2 regions of the Thermocoleostomius sinensis A174 genome follow, and region 1 is predicted to be linked to the other one. Evidence: riboswitches for the same ligand, from Rfam matches in the RefSeq annotation. Region 1 holds a riboswitch; the other holds the start of a gene.
The links. Region 1 has a riboswitch for fluoride ahead of OXH18_RS22635 (voltage-gated chloride channel family protein). Riboswitches for the same ligand answer to the same signal wherever they lie in the genome.
Positions count from the first base shown of each region.

Region 2: it holds a riboswitch for fluoride, as region 1 does, so the genes downstream of both, OXH18_RS14865 (cation:proton antiporter) here and OXH18_RS22635 (voltage-gated chloride channel family protein) in region 1, are expected to answer to the same signal.

Region 1 is NZ_CP113797.1:5,226,158-5,234,251, reverse strand. It holds gene OXH18_RS22645 (MFS transporter) at 1-293, opposite strand, end outside; gene OXH18_RS22640 (hypothetical protein) at 295-1,659, opposite strand; gene OXH18_RS25400 (DUF190 domain-containing protein) at 1,726-2,163, opposite strand; partial or broken gene OXH18_RS22635 (voltage-gated chloride channel family protein) at 2,254-3,531, opposite strand; fluoride riboswitch at 3,817-3,892, opposite strand; partial or broken gene OXH18_RS22630 (undecaprenyl-diphosphate phosphatase) at 4,165-4,353, shown strand; gene OXH18_RS22625 (ParB-like protein) at 4,394-5,038, opposite strand; gene OXH18_RS22620 (DUF190 domain-containing protein) at 5,050-5,769, opposite strand; gene crcB (fluoride efflux transporter CrcB) at 5,788-6,171, opposite strand; gene crcB (fluoride efflux transporter CrcB) at 6,227-6,691, opposite strand; gene OXH18_RS22605 (hypothetical protein) at 6,685-6,927, opposite strand; gene OXH18_RS22600 (CAAX protease) at 6,977-8,094, opposite strand, start outside.
Region 2 is NZ_CP113797.1:3,425,261-3,433,354, reverse strand. It holds gene OXH18_RS14875 (U32 family peptidase) at 1-2,555, shown strand, start outside; gene OXH18_RS14870 (hypothetical protein) at 2,592-2,720, opposite strand; fluoride riboswitch at 2,760-2,858, shown strand; gene OXH18_RS14865 (cation:proton antiporter) at 2,966-4,606, shown strand; gene OXH18_RS14860 (oligosaccharide flippase family protein) at 4,886-6,250, shown strand; tRNA gene OXH18_RS14855 (tRNA-Ser) at 6,423-6,514, shown strand; gene OXH18_RS14850 (hypothetical protein) at 6,708-7,889, shown strand; gene OXH18_RS14845 (aldo/keto reductase) at 7,941-8,094, opposite strand, start outside.

The DNA.
Region 1 (8,094 bases):
GCCTGCCAGGTTCCCGTCAGAGCTAACAACGGTACAACAGCAGTGTTGATGAAATAGCCCAGGGTTGTAATGCCCCAATATTTGCGAGTGCGATCGCTGAGATAGCCAATCACTAACCGAAATCCGTAGCCAATCAGTTCACCCAAGCCTGCAACAATGCCAACGATCGTACCACTTGCCCCCAGGCTGCCCAGATAAGCTCCGGTAATGCTGCGTGCCCCTTCGTAGGTGGCATCAGCACAGAGGCTGACAACGCCTAGAAAAATGACAAACCATAATGCAGATTTCTTCATGTTATGTATTCATCCGCTCATAGACGGCGGAGGCAGAGGGTGAGAAACGGGTGAGATAGTTGAAAATCCAAAACTTGATGCAGGAATCCATAAAGACGGGCACGGTAGCAATGAAACTCTTGATAAAGGTGTCATTTTCCGGTAATCCAAAGTGATTGAACACACTCACTAAAATGACATCCCACCCCTCAACCGAATGGAAGCCGACAAACATATCGGTTACCAAGATCAGCAGAAATACCTTTGCTGGATCGCTTAAGTTGAGAAATGACCAGTTTGAAAAATTGCGAATCGTGATTAATTTATCTCGGTTAAAGAAGATAAGTCCAATAAAAACTATTAGAGCAACAACATCCGCAGCTACATTTTTCAGTCCGTTCAGGGCATGTTCTCGTGACTCATGCCAAAGTTCAGTAGCTTTTTCTTCTAACCGTTTTTTAGTTTCCTCAGTAGTCAATTGGGGTAGATTGCCAAGTAGTTGCTCGATTTCTAAAGTCTCCTTAAAATCCATAAACTCAGCATGAAATTCTTTCTGAATTTCTTGATTGAGTTCAATTTGCTGAGGATGATGATTGCCATAGTTATCTAGAAAAGGTTCAAAGATCAGATTTTTGGCAACAACCTGAACTGCAATGGGAACCAGGATTAGAATCAGTAGCCATCGAACTGCTAGCTTGTTTTGTTTGCGCCTCAGCCGCAACTCATGAATCACTTGCTGTTCATACTCTGGGGTGAGTTCTTTCCCAACCTGGGTGAACCCCTTTACTAAGGCACTGGCAGTATTCGATCGATTAGCACTGGAGCGACTCCGATTTGCATCCAGCACAACTGGATCGGTCGTTATGTCAGGGTTTGAACCATTTTTTTGATTGCCTGCGTCCGAGTTGAGATGTTGTAAGGCATGGGTAATCGATAATTCTGAATTGAGATCCTCTGATGTCAAATCTGGGTTAGCTGGACTGCGATCGCGGTATTTTCCCACCACTGACTCAATGAATTGGAGCTTCTCTAAAATATCCATTTCAACTAGAGATGGATGTTCCCAAGTTTGCACTAAAGGTTCATTGCCATTGGAAAAACTAGAGTCTGAAGTTTTGCTCAACAGCTTGTGATTAAACAGAAAAGCACCGACCCTGAACTTTACCAGGTTAATGCGAACTCTGGTTAGTTGGCGATCGCGTAAGCTCTTTACGTAGTCCACTACGGTTTTACTTTGTTGGGGAGTGTAAGCAATCTTTTCTCCAGCAAAGTAGTGTTCCTCCAATGCCCTAATCTCTTTTGCAGCATGATACGCTTCTTTGAGCGCATGGAGTTGCCTTTGGTTTAACCAACGATTGAAATTCAACTTATTCACATCAGCTAACATCGCTTATTTCCAGGTTTGCAAGTTGAATGAAATCCTCTCATATTTATTCCAAATGCCTGCCATTTATTATTCCGCCAATTGGTCAGTCATTGGAGAGGGATAATTCATAGATGTATTCCGGTAATCTGACGAATGCAGATCTTCCTGTAAATGTAAGTCTTCATGGGAACGTAAGTCTTCACCCCGAATCAAAACAATCCTGACGTGCTTAAGATCGGCATGATGGACTTCAACAAACTCCCGCAACTTGGCTTCCTGATCAATCAATTCCAGACATTGCGGTAAACGATGGGGCGTGACTTCATGATGATTGTGATGCAGTTCATCACCTTTGAGATAGCCCATATGCACCCGATGTAGCACCACCTGCTGAATCCCAAATTCTTTCGCAAGACGGGGAAGATGCCAATGTAGATGGGGAGAGGTTAGCCTGCGCCAGCGGGTCTTGCCATATAACCTGGCACCATGATGAAAGTAGAGCCGGAGTGCTGTCAGATGTCTCATGGGTTTGCCATTCTCCATTTCTAGAAAACCTAAGGGATTGATATCACTAAACAAATCGAACTCCAATGGCTGTTTGAGGCTAGGAAAAGTTGCTAAGCTAACGCCCTCCTCCACAAAGACTTTGGGATATTTACTTAATCCAATGCGTTGAGCACGGTAGATGCCTGCATGACCGGAAAAAAGATAGCTCACGACACAGGCAATTCCTGCAAAGGCTCCGGCGGGCAGTCCAAATAGCTCGATCGCCATGATGGTTGAAGCCAGCGGGGTATTGGCAGCAGCACCAAACACAGCCACAAAGCCCATGCCCGCAAGCAGATCGGAGGATAAGGGCAAAATCAAAGATAAAGCATTGCCCAACGTGGCACCAATGTAAAACAAGGGGGTGACTTCACCTCCTTTAAATCCGGCTCCCAAAGTAAGTGCCGTAAATGCTAATTTTGCGGCAAAATCCCAGGGAGGCAATTGTGTCTGAAACGCCTCTACAATCGTAGGAATTCCCAGTCCAATATATTTGGTGGTTCCCACTGCCCAAACTGCGATCGCAACCATCGCGCCACCCACCATAGGACGCAGCGGCGGATAAGCAATTTTGGACTTAAAGACATGCCCAATTTTATGCGTAACTTCTGCAAATAGGAGTGCCACTAAGCCAAAGACCGCACCGGCAAAGACTGCTGACAACAGATCGGCGGAACCAGCGGAGAAGTTTTCCAAACTCAGCACAGGAACGTTTGCCAGTCGATAGTTGGTGTGGTGAATGCCCCATTTCAACGTCACGTAATCGCCGACGATCGCCGCAACGATACAGGGAAACAACCCGTCGTAGCGAATTTTGCCGATCGCCAACACCTCCAAGCCGAAAACAGCACCCGCCAGAGGAGTGCCGAAGACAGAAGCAAAGCCACCGCTAATCCCCGTCATTAGAAGAATACGGCGATCCGATCCTTTCAGGTGCAAAACTTCGGTGAGTTGATCAGCAAGGGAAGCACCCATCTGTAAGGCTGTGCCTTCTCGCCCTGCGGAACCGCCAAACAAATGGGTCATCACGGTTCCCAATAGCACGAGCGGAGCCATCCGCAATGGAATCGTCTGTTTGGGATTGTGAATCTCTTCCAACAAGAGATTGTTGCCTGCTTCAACAGATTGACCAAAGTGGTGATAAATCAACCCACTCAGTAGCCCACCCAGCGGCAACAGGGCAATAATCCACCAATGTGCTTCACGCCAATCCGTTGCCCATTCCAACGAAGCTAACAATATGGCTGAGGCGGTTCCCGACAGAACACCTGCGATCGTGGCGATTGCTAACCATTTGGCAATTTGAGGTAGGGCAAAAAACTGTTCGATATCCTGTAGCCCTTTCATAAATGCATCGAAAAATGATAGAGAAAATGAATCGATAACCGGGTTAATTTGTGATGACGCTCAGGCGGATTGCTTGAATGATACGCAGACCCCGGCGTTAGGAAGTGTTCCAGCCGCAGCGATTGAAACGCCGCCATACAAGCCGCCGCACAACCCGGCAAATGCCTAGTTGATGAAACCTGAAAGTCAAATGAATCTTAAATGCTTGAAAATGCACAAAAAACAGCCTCTCAAAAACTAAACGCTAATACTTCACAAATGCTTTTTGCCAAAGCATCGACGGAACATGAAGTAGAAACTATTAGCCTTGAGGGCGGTTCTCTAGCCGCGCTAGAAGGTGAGTTTCATCACCACATACTGCAATATAGCAAGTCAACTTAAATTTTACAAGCAACGTCTGCTAGCAAATCTCTGAAATCCTGCTATGCAAATAAACGTGTGTAGATTGCGCTCAGGAGCAATCACCTTGCTAGAAGGAATCACCCTTAGCTAGGATGGTTCGGGCAAAAGTAACCTTACACCCAAAGGAACAAATTACATCAAAGGCTGTGCCTGCTCAAACTTGAGTCAAGGCATTCACTAGCCTGTAGACCTGAATTACGCCTTCTGTTTAGACAACGGTCAGGAAAGATTATGGATCTCATTCAAGAAATATTTCAGGCGATCGTCCTGGGACTGGTACAAGGAATTACCGAATTTTTGCCAATTAGTAGCACGGCTCATCTACTTGTTGTCACTAAAGCCTTCGGCTGGACTGATTTGGTAGAGCAAAAATGGTTTGTTGATGCCATTCAATTTGGCAGTGTCATTGCTGTTCTGCTCTTGTTGAGCTTGGTAAATGACTCCTTTAGAGGTACGCAACTCACCCAGTAGCATCGGAGATGTACCCAGGCAAATGACTGACTGCTGGCGATCGACACAACTGCAACGCCGCGTTAACTGCCTGTTGAAAGCCTGCCTCGGTGTTCTCAAACGAAAGGTGCTGACGAAAATAATTACCCCACAGGAACTCCTGAAAAGGGACATCGGATCTGGCATAGCCCCCTGCTTGCAACACGCCCCAAGCTAAACTGCGGTAGGGGTCATCCTGCAACTGGTCTAAACTAGCTGGAATGGATTCAACATCAACCCGTTGCCCATCTTTGTCGTAGGGATACACCCAGGCTTTCTCCTGCATCAATTGCCAAAACTCAGCCCTTGACCAATCCTGACAGTTTTCCCACACTTTGACATAAACGGTTTCTCGTAAACCCGTCATCTGGATCGCACGGGCACGATGATGGTGATCCACCACATAGGGCAGGCGATCGGGCGCAATCACAATGGGTAAAAAATGCTCCAACAGGTAAGCATCTAATTCATCCGCAGTCATTGCCTGAAACTGTTGAATTCGGTAGTCTACTTCTCGATAGCCCAACGCCACTTGAGCCGGATGAAGCAAGTTAACAGCGGCGAGGCTGAGTGTACCTGGAGATAAGTTTGGATTGTAGTCGGGTAGAGTTGGCATTTTATTGATTCCTATTGAATGGGTGCATGGTGAACAACATTAATCGCATCGCGTACCACAATTCCTCCTCCTACCATGTCTTGCACGAGTGGTAAGAATTGTTCAATCTTATCCGTCCGATCGATCATCGTGACGACCATTGGTAAATCCGAGGAAAGCTCAATAATCCCCAGAAACTTAATTCGCTCATGGTTAGTTTTTCCATACCCAGTCACACCCCGCACAACGGTTGCTCCCACTAATCCGTGACGACGCGCTTCTTCCACCAATGCCAGATGAACGGGCTTACCTTGCCACTGATCCGATTCACCAACGTAAATCGTTAATCGCTCAAAGTCGGTCATTGCATTCTCCTGATTTTGTAATGGTGTCAATTGCGGTGTGGGTTGGGCTAGTTGATCGGGCAATACTGGGGCATGATGCACGACGGTAATGGGTTCCTTAATTGCCAAACCATATTTAACCAGGGCTTGAACCTGCGGGAGGTAGCGATCGATCGCCTCCGGTTGATCAATTGCTGTCAGTACCATCATCATTTGCATCGCCAGTTCTGGCATCCAGTCCACACTGATATGGCGATCGCGTTGTCCATAGCTCACAGCCGTCCGCATCACCGTTATTCCTGCAATGCCGGATTGACGCGCCGCATCTATCAACGCCCGGTAGAGTAATTTACCCTGAACGGAGTCCCCCTCTGCCACATAGATCGTTAATTGTTCTGCATTTTTCATTCGCTTCTCCTGCAAATGCTATAGCCGTTGTGCCAGAGCAATACCCAGTTCGACTCCTAAAAACCCCATCAATGGACTGCCTAACCCATATAGCACTGCCCGTTTATAACTTGCCAGCTTGAGCAGATTTGACGTATCTAAGGCGTAGGTGGAAAACGTGGTGTAAGACCCTAAAAAACCAATAATGACAAAACTATTGAGCAGTGGATCAGCTTGGATGGATTGAAACAGTGTTGCAAAGAACCCAATCAAAAACGTCCCAGAGAGATTAATGATAAACGTGCCAAAGGGGAACTCTCCGCCGAGTTTTTCCACACAAACCAGCGTTAAATAATAGCGGCTAAGGGCACCTGGGATAGCTCCTAGCGCAATCCAAAGGGTTAGCAAAAGAGGGGTTTCCATGTTGGGTGTATTGATGAACGGGGAGAGATCAGGAGATATCGCTAACCCAAAGGGGTCAGTTTGACCGATCGCGGTTGTGGGGCGTTTCCCTGGAAGGGTCAAGCTTGCCAAGGAGCCATTCTGCAAATGCGATGCCGAACTGCAAGCTCATGAATCCTAACATCACACTTCCCGCCCAATAAAACAGGTCTGCCTGTAAGCGATCCTGCTGCAACAAATGGGCACTATCGAGTTCATAACCGGAAAAGGTGGTATACGACCCCAAAAAACCCGTCAGGAGCAGCAGACGAATATCAGGATGTAGACTAATTACCTGTCCTAAAGATAGCGTTGCCAGGAAGCCCATTGCCAAACATCCGGTCACATTAATGACCAAGGTGCTGTAGGGGACATCGATTCCCAGAAGGTGATTCATGGCCAGTCCAAAATAATATCGCCCCAATGCACCAGCGATCGCCCCCAGGGAAATGGCAGCAACGGTTCGCACAACGGGCTGTCGCAAAAATGGCTGTTTCAGCATGGTAAACTCTCCAAATTAGGTTGACGAACTGTCAATGCGTTTGCATTGGCTTTCACTAACAGCACATGGAGCGGTCTGTTTTCTAAAATAGCTTGAGACACCCACCCGACTAAACCAGGTTGCCTCCAACAGGTGGCAAGTTCATCGGGATAGCGCATTTTAAGATTCTTTTGATTTTCAGGCAGCAGTCCCCCCGCTTCAGCAGGAGGGATAGGGGCAAACACCAGAGCAACCATAGGGGATGCTCCACCCAGAGTCAACGGGGGAGAACGAATGGGTTCATGGCTACAATCCCACCGGAGCGATCGGCTCAATCTCGGGTATCGTGCCGCCCACCTGGGTGGTACGCAACACCAGCACGGTGGCTCCTCGTTGTAGAAAGGATATGATCACCGCATCACTGGCGATTCGGGGCAGTACGGTGCGCCAGCTCACTAGGGCAGTGGCCAACTGCTTGACGGGGTCATCTTCGAGACTGCTACCCAAAACAGCTTCGTGGTTCTGCCAGTCGGCTCGGGCGGTGCCCCAGGGCAGCAAATCACGCTTGAGCGAAAGTCCAATTTGCTGAAGCTGCTTGACCTGCCCAGCCTGGTCAGGATGCGTCTGAAGCCAGGACACTGAGTCGGACAGGGTTGTCGTAGCCCGGTTGATCTGCTGGAGGGCAGCATAAAGTGCCTGATTAGAGTCTTGAGCACAGTTGTTGGCGGGTCCGACATAGGTGATGCCGCTGCCATCACCAGTTCGGTAGCGGGCCATCATGATTTGGAGTTGGTGCAGCAGCAGTTCTAAGGGACAGACAACATCGCCGTCAATGTCGTAGCGGTTGGTGAAAGCATCGAGTTTGATCACCGCATCGCGCACCGGGCGCAGGTTAAGCCACCCAAACTGGCGATCGCCCATGTAGTTTGACCAATGGTGACGGCAAGCAATCAACCCATCACCATTTTGGGTATAAACCTGAAAGTACTGCATCTCTAGCCGCAAGTCATCAGTTAGAGGCTCTTGAACCACCTCTGCCAATCCATAGGCAAAGTGACCAAAATAGATTGGGCCTCGTGCCGCTGGTTCGGTCATTTTTCCGCCCACGCCGCCGTAGACGTGGTTGAGGAGCAGCCGATCACCTAGATGAAAGGAGGAAGAAGCCTTTTCGCTTGCCCGCAGCAGTACGGAGCTGATCGTACCCTTGACTCCCTTTACTGTCCAGGAGACCTGTTTGAGGTAGCGATGGGTGGCGGTTTTGCCAACGATCTCTTGATCAGGGATAAGGGTAAACAATGCGCGCGGGGCCAGAGCCTGTACCACAAACCGCCCCCTGCGGTCGGGCGCACCGTAGAGATACCAGCCATCCGGGTTGCAGGGCGATCGCTCCAAGTTTTGGTTACTAGAGGGACGCAAACCATTGA
Region 2 (8,094 bases), 1.8 Mb from region 1:
CGTCTCCCTCGATCGCTCCCGTTGTGCCCTCAGCCCCAGAACTTTTGGCCCCGGCTGGTTCCTGGGATTGTGCCAAAGCAGCCGTGGAAAACGGAGCCGATGCCATTTATTTCGGGTTAGAGCGGTTTAATGCGCGGATGCGGGCACAGAACTTCACCGAGGCAGAGTTGCCACGTCTGATCGAGTTTCTGCATCGTCGGGGTGTCAAGGGCTATGTGACGTTGAATACGCTGGTGTTTTCGGGTGAACTGGCTGAAGCCGAGCAATACCTGCGCACAATCATTACGGCTGGTGTGGATGCGGTCATTGTGCAAGACGTGGGCATCTGTCGGCTGATTCGGCATTTGTCGCCCGATTTTCCCATTCATGCCTCCACGCAGATGACAATCACCAGTGCAGCAGGAGTCGAATTTGCCCAATCGCTGGGCTGTCAACTAGTGGTGTTGGCGCGGGAATGTTCCCTCAAAGAAATCAATAAAATTCAACAACAGCTTGCCGATCGCCAGCTTTCGCTTCCACTGGAAGTGTTTGTGCACGGGGCGTTGTGCGTCGCCTATTCCGGGCAGTGCCTCACCAGCGAATCCTTGGGTGGCCGATCGGCCAACCGAGGCGAATGTGCCCAAGCTTGCCGAATGCCCTACGAGTTAATAGCCGATGGAAACGTTGTAGATCTGGGCGATCGGCGCTATCTGCTTAGCCCCCAAGACCTAGCCGGATTGGACGTTCTGCCCGATCTCGTCAAAGCAGGAGTTCACTGTCTCAAAATTGAAGGTCGCTTAAAATCTCCTGAATACGTCGCCAACGTCACCCGCGTCTATCGCCAAGCCATCGATCAAATCGTCAACACCCTTCCACTTTCCCCTCCCCTCTCTCCACCCCCTACTCCCCACTCCCCACTCCCCAGCCCTAATCGCTACAACCTAGAAATGGCTTTCTCTCGCGGTCTCTATACCGGCTGGTTTCGCGGCATTAATAACCAGGAATTAGTGCACGCCCGGTTTGGCAAAAAACGGGGGGTTTATCTGGGAGAGGTGAAGCGAATTGAGCGCCAGCAGATTGTGGTACGACTTCAGGCTCCGGTAAAAGCGGGCGATGGAGTCGTATTTGACAGCGGTCATCCCGAAGCTAAGGAGGAAGGGGGACGAGTGTATGCGGTGCACCAGAATGGCTCTGACGCTGTACTGTCTTTTGGTAAACGCGACCTCAATCTTCAACGGGTTCGAGTGGGCGACAAACTCTGGAAAACCAGCGACCCAGAACTCGATCGGCAACTGCGGCAAACCTTTGCTGGCGATACTCCTCAGTTTCAACGCCCCATTACCGTCGAAATTCATGGAGCCGTGGGACAGCCCCTTGTCGCCATTGCCCGTGATTCACTGGGACATATTGTGCAAATGGAATCTACGATGCCCCTAGTGGAAGCCCATCGTCAACCTCTGACCACCGAGCGCCTGCATGACCAATTTGCGCGTTTAGGCAACACCCCCTTCACACTAGAACACCTCACCAATACCTTAGACGGTGCCGTTATGTTACCTGTCAGCGAACTGAACCGACTGCGCCGCGATATCGTGCAGCAACTTGAACACCAGCGTACCCAACCCAAACGCTGGCAACTGCGATCGAACGTATCCTTCCAAGACCTGCTTCCCCAGCGCCCTTCCCTCCCCTCCCCTTCCCTCACCCCTACCCTCATCGTCCTCGTTCGCAACCTTGACCAACTTCACGCCGCACTCCACGCTGGGATTCAAACCCTTTACTGCGAATTTGAAGATCCTCGCAACTATCGCCAAGCCGTCGCTCTCGTTAAGCAGGTTCGATCGCAGACAAAGTCCCACTCTTTACTTCCCAACCCCCAACCTCCAACCGTCTACATTGCTCCACCCCGCATCACTAAACCCAATGAAACCTGGATTTTGCAACAGGTGCGATCGGCTCAAGCAGACGGATACTTAATTCGCAATTATGATCACTTGGAATTTTTCAAAGGCGATCGTTGCATTGGCGACTTTTCGCTGAATGTGGCGAATCCCATTACCGCCAATCATTTTCAGCAATATTCCTTAGAGCGCTTAACCGTCTCCTATGACTTGAACATTCATCAACTCGAAGATCTGTTAAACCTTTGTCCGACACACTGGTTTGAGATCACAATTCACCAACACATGCCGATGTTTCACATGGAACATTGCGTCTTCTGTGCGTTCTTATCTGAGGGAACTGACTATACCAACTGTGGTCGTCCCTGCGAGAAGCATCGTGTCACCCTGAAAGACCGTGTAGGAACGGAACATATTTTGCAAGCGGATGTCGGTTGTCGCAATACAGTATTTAACGGCATTGCGCAAACTGGGGCCGAGTCAGTCCAACGGTTAATTGACTTGGGCGTACAACAATTTCGGATTGAATTTGTCAATGAAACTGCAACTCAAGTATGCCAAACGATCGATCGCTATCAACGGCTTTTGCGCGGCGAAATTACTGGATCGCAACTGTGGCGTGAACTGAAGTTGCACAATCAGTTAGGAGTCACGCGGGGACCTCTGAGCCGCTGAAGCAATGGCGTAGATAGGTAGCAGAAGCATCAGTTATTAACGATCGAACTTCCGGCGAATGGACAGCATCGTTCCAGTCAGATGGGGGGACACTAACAGCTTGTTTGATTGCGTGCCGTAACCGCCTCCGCTGTTGATGTGCCCATTTGCATTGGAGTATTTCACCACCGCTTCTTCCCCGTACGGCTATAGGATGCTATAAGTGATAGAGATGGCGATGGAGCTCGCCGAAACCGCCCAGCGTTAAGGAATTTTGTTAGCTATTTCTATTACGTTGAAGAGGCTGATGGCTCCTACTGTTCCGACTTGCAGCGGAAGGGTGGGTCATTGTTGCCTTCATTAAGCTTTCTGCTGCCAGTCACATTGCTTCATAGCTTCATAGAGGAACTGACGTTATTGGCAAGGATGACATGTTAGAAAGCATCATTTGGATTTTACTGATGGGATTTTTTGTTGGGCAAATTGCTCGACGGTTCAAGGCTCCAGCATTGGTGGGGATGGTGCTGGTCGGCATTCTCTTGGGGCCCCAAGTCGGTAATATTCTTAGTCCTGCCATCTTGGAAGCAGCGGGTTCGTTCCGAACGATCGCCGTCATGGTGATTCTGATGAAGGCTGGGTTAGGGCTAGATCGCGAGAAATTGGCTCAACAGGGTAGTGTGGCCCTACGGTTAGGGTTTTTACCAGCAGCGTTTGAGGCGATCGCCGTAGCCTTGGCAGCGATGTGGCTTTTGCAGTTTGATTTCGCGACGGGTTTGTTACTGGGATGCATTGTGGGAGCAGAGTCTCCGGCCGTGATTGTACCTGGCATGTTGCGGCTAAAAAGCTTAGGATGGGGCGTGCAAAAAGGGATTCCCGATGCCATCTTGACAGGTAGTGCTCTATCGGATGTATTGTTGCTGCTGGTATTTAGTCTGCTGTTGGCAATTCTCTCTCAGACGGCTGCCACTGGAATCACCCTTCCCGGTGGAGTGACGCTGAGTCCGTTGCAGTTGTTGCCGTTTCAGGTCGTCCTGCAAATTGTTTTGGGAGTGCTGTTAGGATGGCTGACGGCTCGAATGTTGGTTTCCCTGCTGGGCAAACAAAACTGGACTCAAAATGCTGTGCAAGATACCTTAGTAGCAGCCGGGTTTGCGCTGCTGTTGGTGGTCCTAGCCGAAGACATACCGATCTTTTCTGGCTATTTAGCGGTGATGGCCACCGGGTTTTTCTTGATTGAGTTAGACACCCCACTGGCGCGACGGTTGCGCGGTGGCTTTGACAGTGTGTGGGTCATCGCCGAAATCATTTTGTTTGTGCTGCTGGGCGCTAGTATTCAACTGAATGTTTTGGGCAACACAGCATGGATTGGATTGTTAGTATTGGCCATTGGAACCCTGTTGGGACGATCGTTAGGTTGGTATCTCTCGACATTGGGTAGTAATTGGACATGGAAAGAGCGGTTGTTTTTGCTGCCAGGAAATTCTGCCAAGGCCACTGTCCAAGCAGCAATTGGTGCCATTCCGCTAGCACAGGGCATTGCTGGGGGTGAAACAATCTTGGCATTGGCGGCTCTGTCGATTTTGGTGACGGCCCCGTTAGGGGCGTGGGCCATTCCAACCTTTGCCCCTAGGCTGCTGCAAAAGGGTGAGGTTGATCCTACCAAAGTGGCGATCGCTCGTCGCATTACTCTATTGGCTGCTATCGATACCTCTTCCTTATCCACACAGGTATTGTCTAAAGCCGCTGACTTAGCTCGACGGGCAGATGGTGAAGTGATTGTGTTGCATGTCATTCGAGTTCATGATCCTCGAGGAGTTGAGAAATTGCGGGAACAAACGCAACAGCTTCTGGCAGATATTCGGCATCGATTTATCACTACTGCTGGTTCAGTTCCTGAAGAAATTATTCGCACGGCTCAAGACTATAACGTTACCGAAATTGTGATGGGAAAACGCGGCCATCGGTCTTTAGCTGAGGTGTTGGTGGGGTCAGTGTCTCAAGCCGTATTAGAAACAAGTCCGTTTCCAGTTTTGATTGTAGAAGATAAGCAAACGCTTGCAAGCGTCCGCTAATCTTGGTGGAAGAAATTTGGTAGAAGAAATACCGATCTATTAACCCGGCAACCATCTATTAACCCGGCAACCGTTGTCACGACATCTGCCCTCTCACCCTCGATCCCCCGCCCTTTGGGTGAGGAACTTCCGATCCGCCCCCCTGCGCCTTTTCTAGAAGCAGAGGCTGGGGGATGAGGGGGGTTCGGAATGCAAGATCAAATATGGCCGGGTTCATAGCAGAATTGATCCATTGAGAGATAGACTGTACCATCTGCTCTTTAACGACGTCGGGAATTCATGAAACTGTGGCATTTGATCCAGCTAGAAACTCTTTGGCAGAAACTTCAGCACCCTGACCTAATTGCCACCTTGATTCGAGGAGCGAGTGCGGCTCTTCTCATTCAAACGGCCGGGGCAGGCATCAACTATGGAATGCAAATTGGATTGGCTCGTTGGATGGGGGCCGCTGAGTATGGAACCTACGATTATGTGATGACGTTGAGTACCATTCTGGCATTGCTGGCAGGACTGGGATTATCGGGAGCGGTGTTGCGCTTTGTGCCAGAATACACCGTCAAGCAAGACTGGTCTCGGCTGCGTGGTTTACTGTTAACCAGTTGGTGGCAAACAGCCATCGCTGGCTTAATCACGGCGGCGATCGCCATAGTGATTATTGGAGTCGTCGGTCGATCGACAAGCTTAAACAGTTTACGATCGTCGCTATTACTTGGTGTTTGGTTAATTCCCCTGTTGGCACTATTAAAACTACAGCTAGAAATGTCTAGAAGCATTCGTCAAATAGTACTTGCCTACTTTCCCTCCTTGGTGATGTTTCCACTGCTGCTGACAGGAACTGCATTTGGCTGGGTCTATACTCAACAATCACTCACCAGTATTACAGCAATCGTTATTTCTGGATTCATACTAGTGTTCATTCTAATCGGTCAGCAGTGGTTTTTTCAACGTGCTTTATTACCATCGATCCGAAGTAGCCCTCCAAGTTTTGGATTGAAGCAATGGCTGTTAGTATCTTTACCACTTTTGTTTATTGATGGTTCCTTTATTGTGTTAAACCAAACAGATACCTTAATGATTGGAGCATTGCTAGGAACAAAGGCAGTCGGAATTTACGGGGCGGCGTTTAAAACTGCAACGTGGGTCAGTTTTATTTTGGCGTCTATCAATGCAATCGCAGCCCCAATGTTTAGTACACTCTATGCTCAAGGCGATCGTCACACGCTTCAGCAGTTGGTTTCTATCATTGCTCGATGGATGTTTTATCCAGCATTCATTGTCACAATCAGTCTATTCGTTTTTTCAGATCCACTACTATCGCTGTTTGGCTCAGAATTTGTTGTTGCGAAATGGTCTCTACTGGCTTTGTCGCTGGGGCAATTAGTCAACGTAGGTGCCGGTTCGGTCGGATATTTACTGATGATGACAGGACATCAAAATCAATGCGCTTTTGTATTTGCCTGTAGTGCGCTGATTAATGTTAGCCTCAACCTGATCGGGATTCCCATACTGGGCACCTTTGGCGCAGCCGTGGCCACTGCCCTATCGATGATCCTGTGGAACGTGTGGCTCAATCGATTAGTGGTGAAATACCTCGGCATCAACCCCTCGATCGTCGCGGCCCTGCGTCCCAATCTGACACCTTAATCTACATTATATAGCCGCAGGAGAGATTGAGGTGAAGGCAGTACGAGGTGTGTCAGTCAATCAGCCCGTGCCATCTTTCTTTATATCGATTTGTCCACGGCTTCTCGCACTTCTTGTATTTCTATCTTGCTCCTAGGCAATTTTTTGCTATGATGATAAAGCTCTAACCTCTGGAGAGGTGGCTGAGTGGTCGAAAGCGGCAGATTGCTAATCTGTTGTACGGTTCGAAAGTCCGTACCGAGGGTTCGAATCCCTCCCTCTCCGTTTAATATGTCTATCCTTGGAGTTGTCCCATCTCCCTCAGTTTGCTCTGATTGGCTGAGGTTAATTGAGGGAGCGGTTTGTGCTTTGACTCGCCCCAACGGCAAGCACCTCTCCTCAAATGTTTCCTGAAATTCGAAATCTTATCAGGATTGTGTAGAAGCGAAGTTCTTTGAAGCTGGCAGGCTTTTAACGTATGAAGCTGGTTTATGCTATTGCGTCTAAACCTCGATTTTGCTTTGTTGTTTTGCTAGCTGCTCTCTATGGTGGATTACTCGTCTATCTCGAAGGGCTTCAATTTCCGCTGACTTGGGACGAACCTCATTTCTGGGAAGTAAGCTTACAATTCAGCCACCGCCTGCTTCCTACAATCGATCAATTGCAGAATTATGGCGCTCTCAATACTCCGCTGCCGTTTGTGATATTTGGTATGCTGGAATACCTTTTTCAAGGTGGCGTTGTCGTGGGACGGTTGCTCAATGTTGGGTTGTCGCTGACCATCGTGTGGCTAATTGGCACTTCCCATCCCATCCAGAAAACCACGTCGTTACTGGCAGCCATTGGCTTACTGATATTTCCCTATTATTTGTTGCTGAGTGGCTATCTGTACACCGATATCATGGCAGCCTTTTTTGTGTTTTTCGGCTGTTGGTTCTATCAACGCCAGCAACATGGGTGGAGCGCCGTTATGTTTGCGTTGGCCATTGCTACACGGCAATACATGCTGGCTTTTCCAGTGGCGATCGCCACCCACGAATTTCTGCTGACGGTCAAGCAAACTGGCCTCAGGCCCAAATTTAGGTGGGTAGCTCCGTTGCTGGCTAGTGCCACAATCGGCGGTTGGATTCTGTTGTTTAATGGCTTAACGCCCGCCAGTGCTATCTCCAACACAGCTATCCCCGTTCCAACCGTACAGAAACAGCTATGGCTGGTGGACTTAAGCGCCAGTTTATATTCTCTTGCTTGTTTAGGGATTTACTTTGTGATTCCAGAGTGGATTCTCTTCGATCGCCAATGGAAGCCGCATCGATTCTTACGGGAAAAAAATTACGTGCTGGCGTTTGTCTTGCTATTGCTGTTGATCATTTTCCCGCCGTTTCAAGCCCACGGACTGCTGATCAAGGTGGTCAACATCATGCCCGCTTTTATCCTTAAATTGCCCATGCTGTACATTCCAGGGTTGCTAGCCGTCATTCGCTTCTCACGATTTAACCTGGGGTTCTGGCTGGTTCTCATCAACGCTGGACTCATGATCAAAGCCTATCCCTGGGACAAGTACTTGCTGCCGCTGCTGGTGGTGCTGTGGTATTTCAGGAGCGTAAACCCCGCTCATCTGGGTGCAGAGAATTCAACTAACGCTCCGGCTGAAGCGGAATAAGGGCAGGTGTGACCAGCTAGAAGCTAGACGCGAGAAACCTGCCCGATGAGTTCAGCGACTCGTAGCAGTCGATCGATCGAGTTGCTCCCGTTCATCTGGAGACAACGACCAACCCAGCGCTCCTGCATTTTGCCGCACTTGGTCGCCATTCTTAGCACCCGGAATCGGGATGACATTGCCCTGAGCAATCAGCCAGTTCAACGCC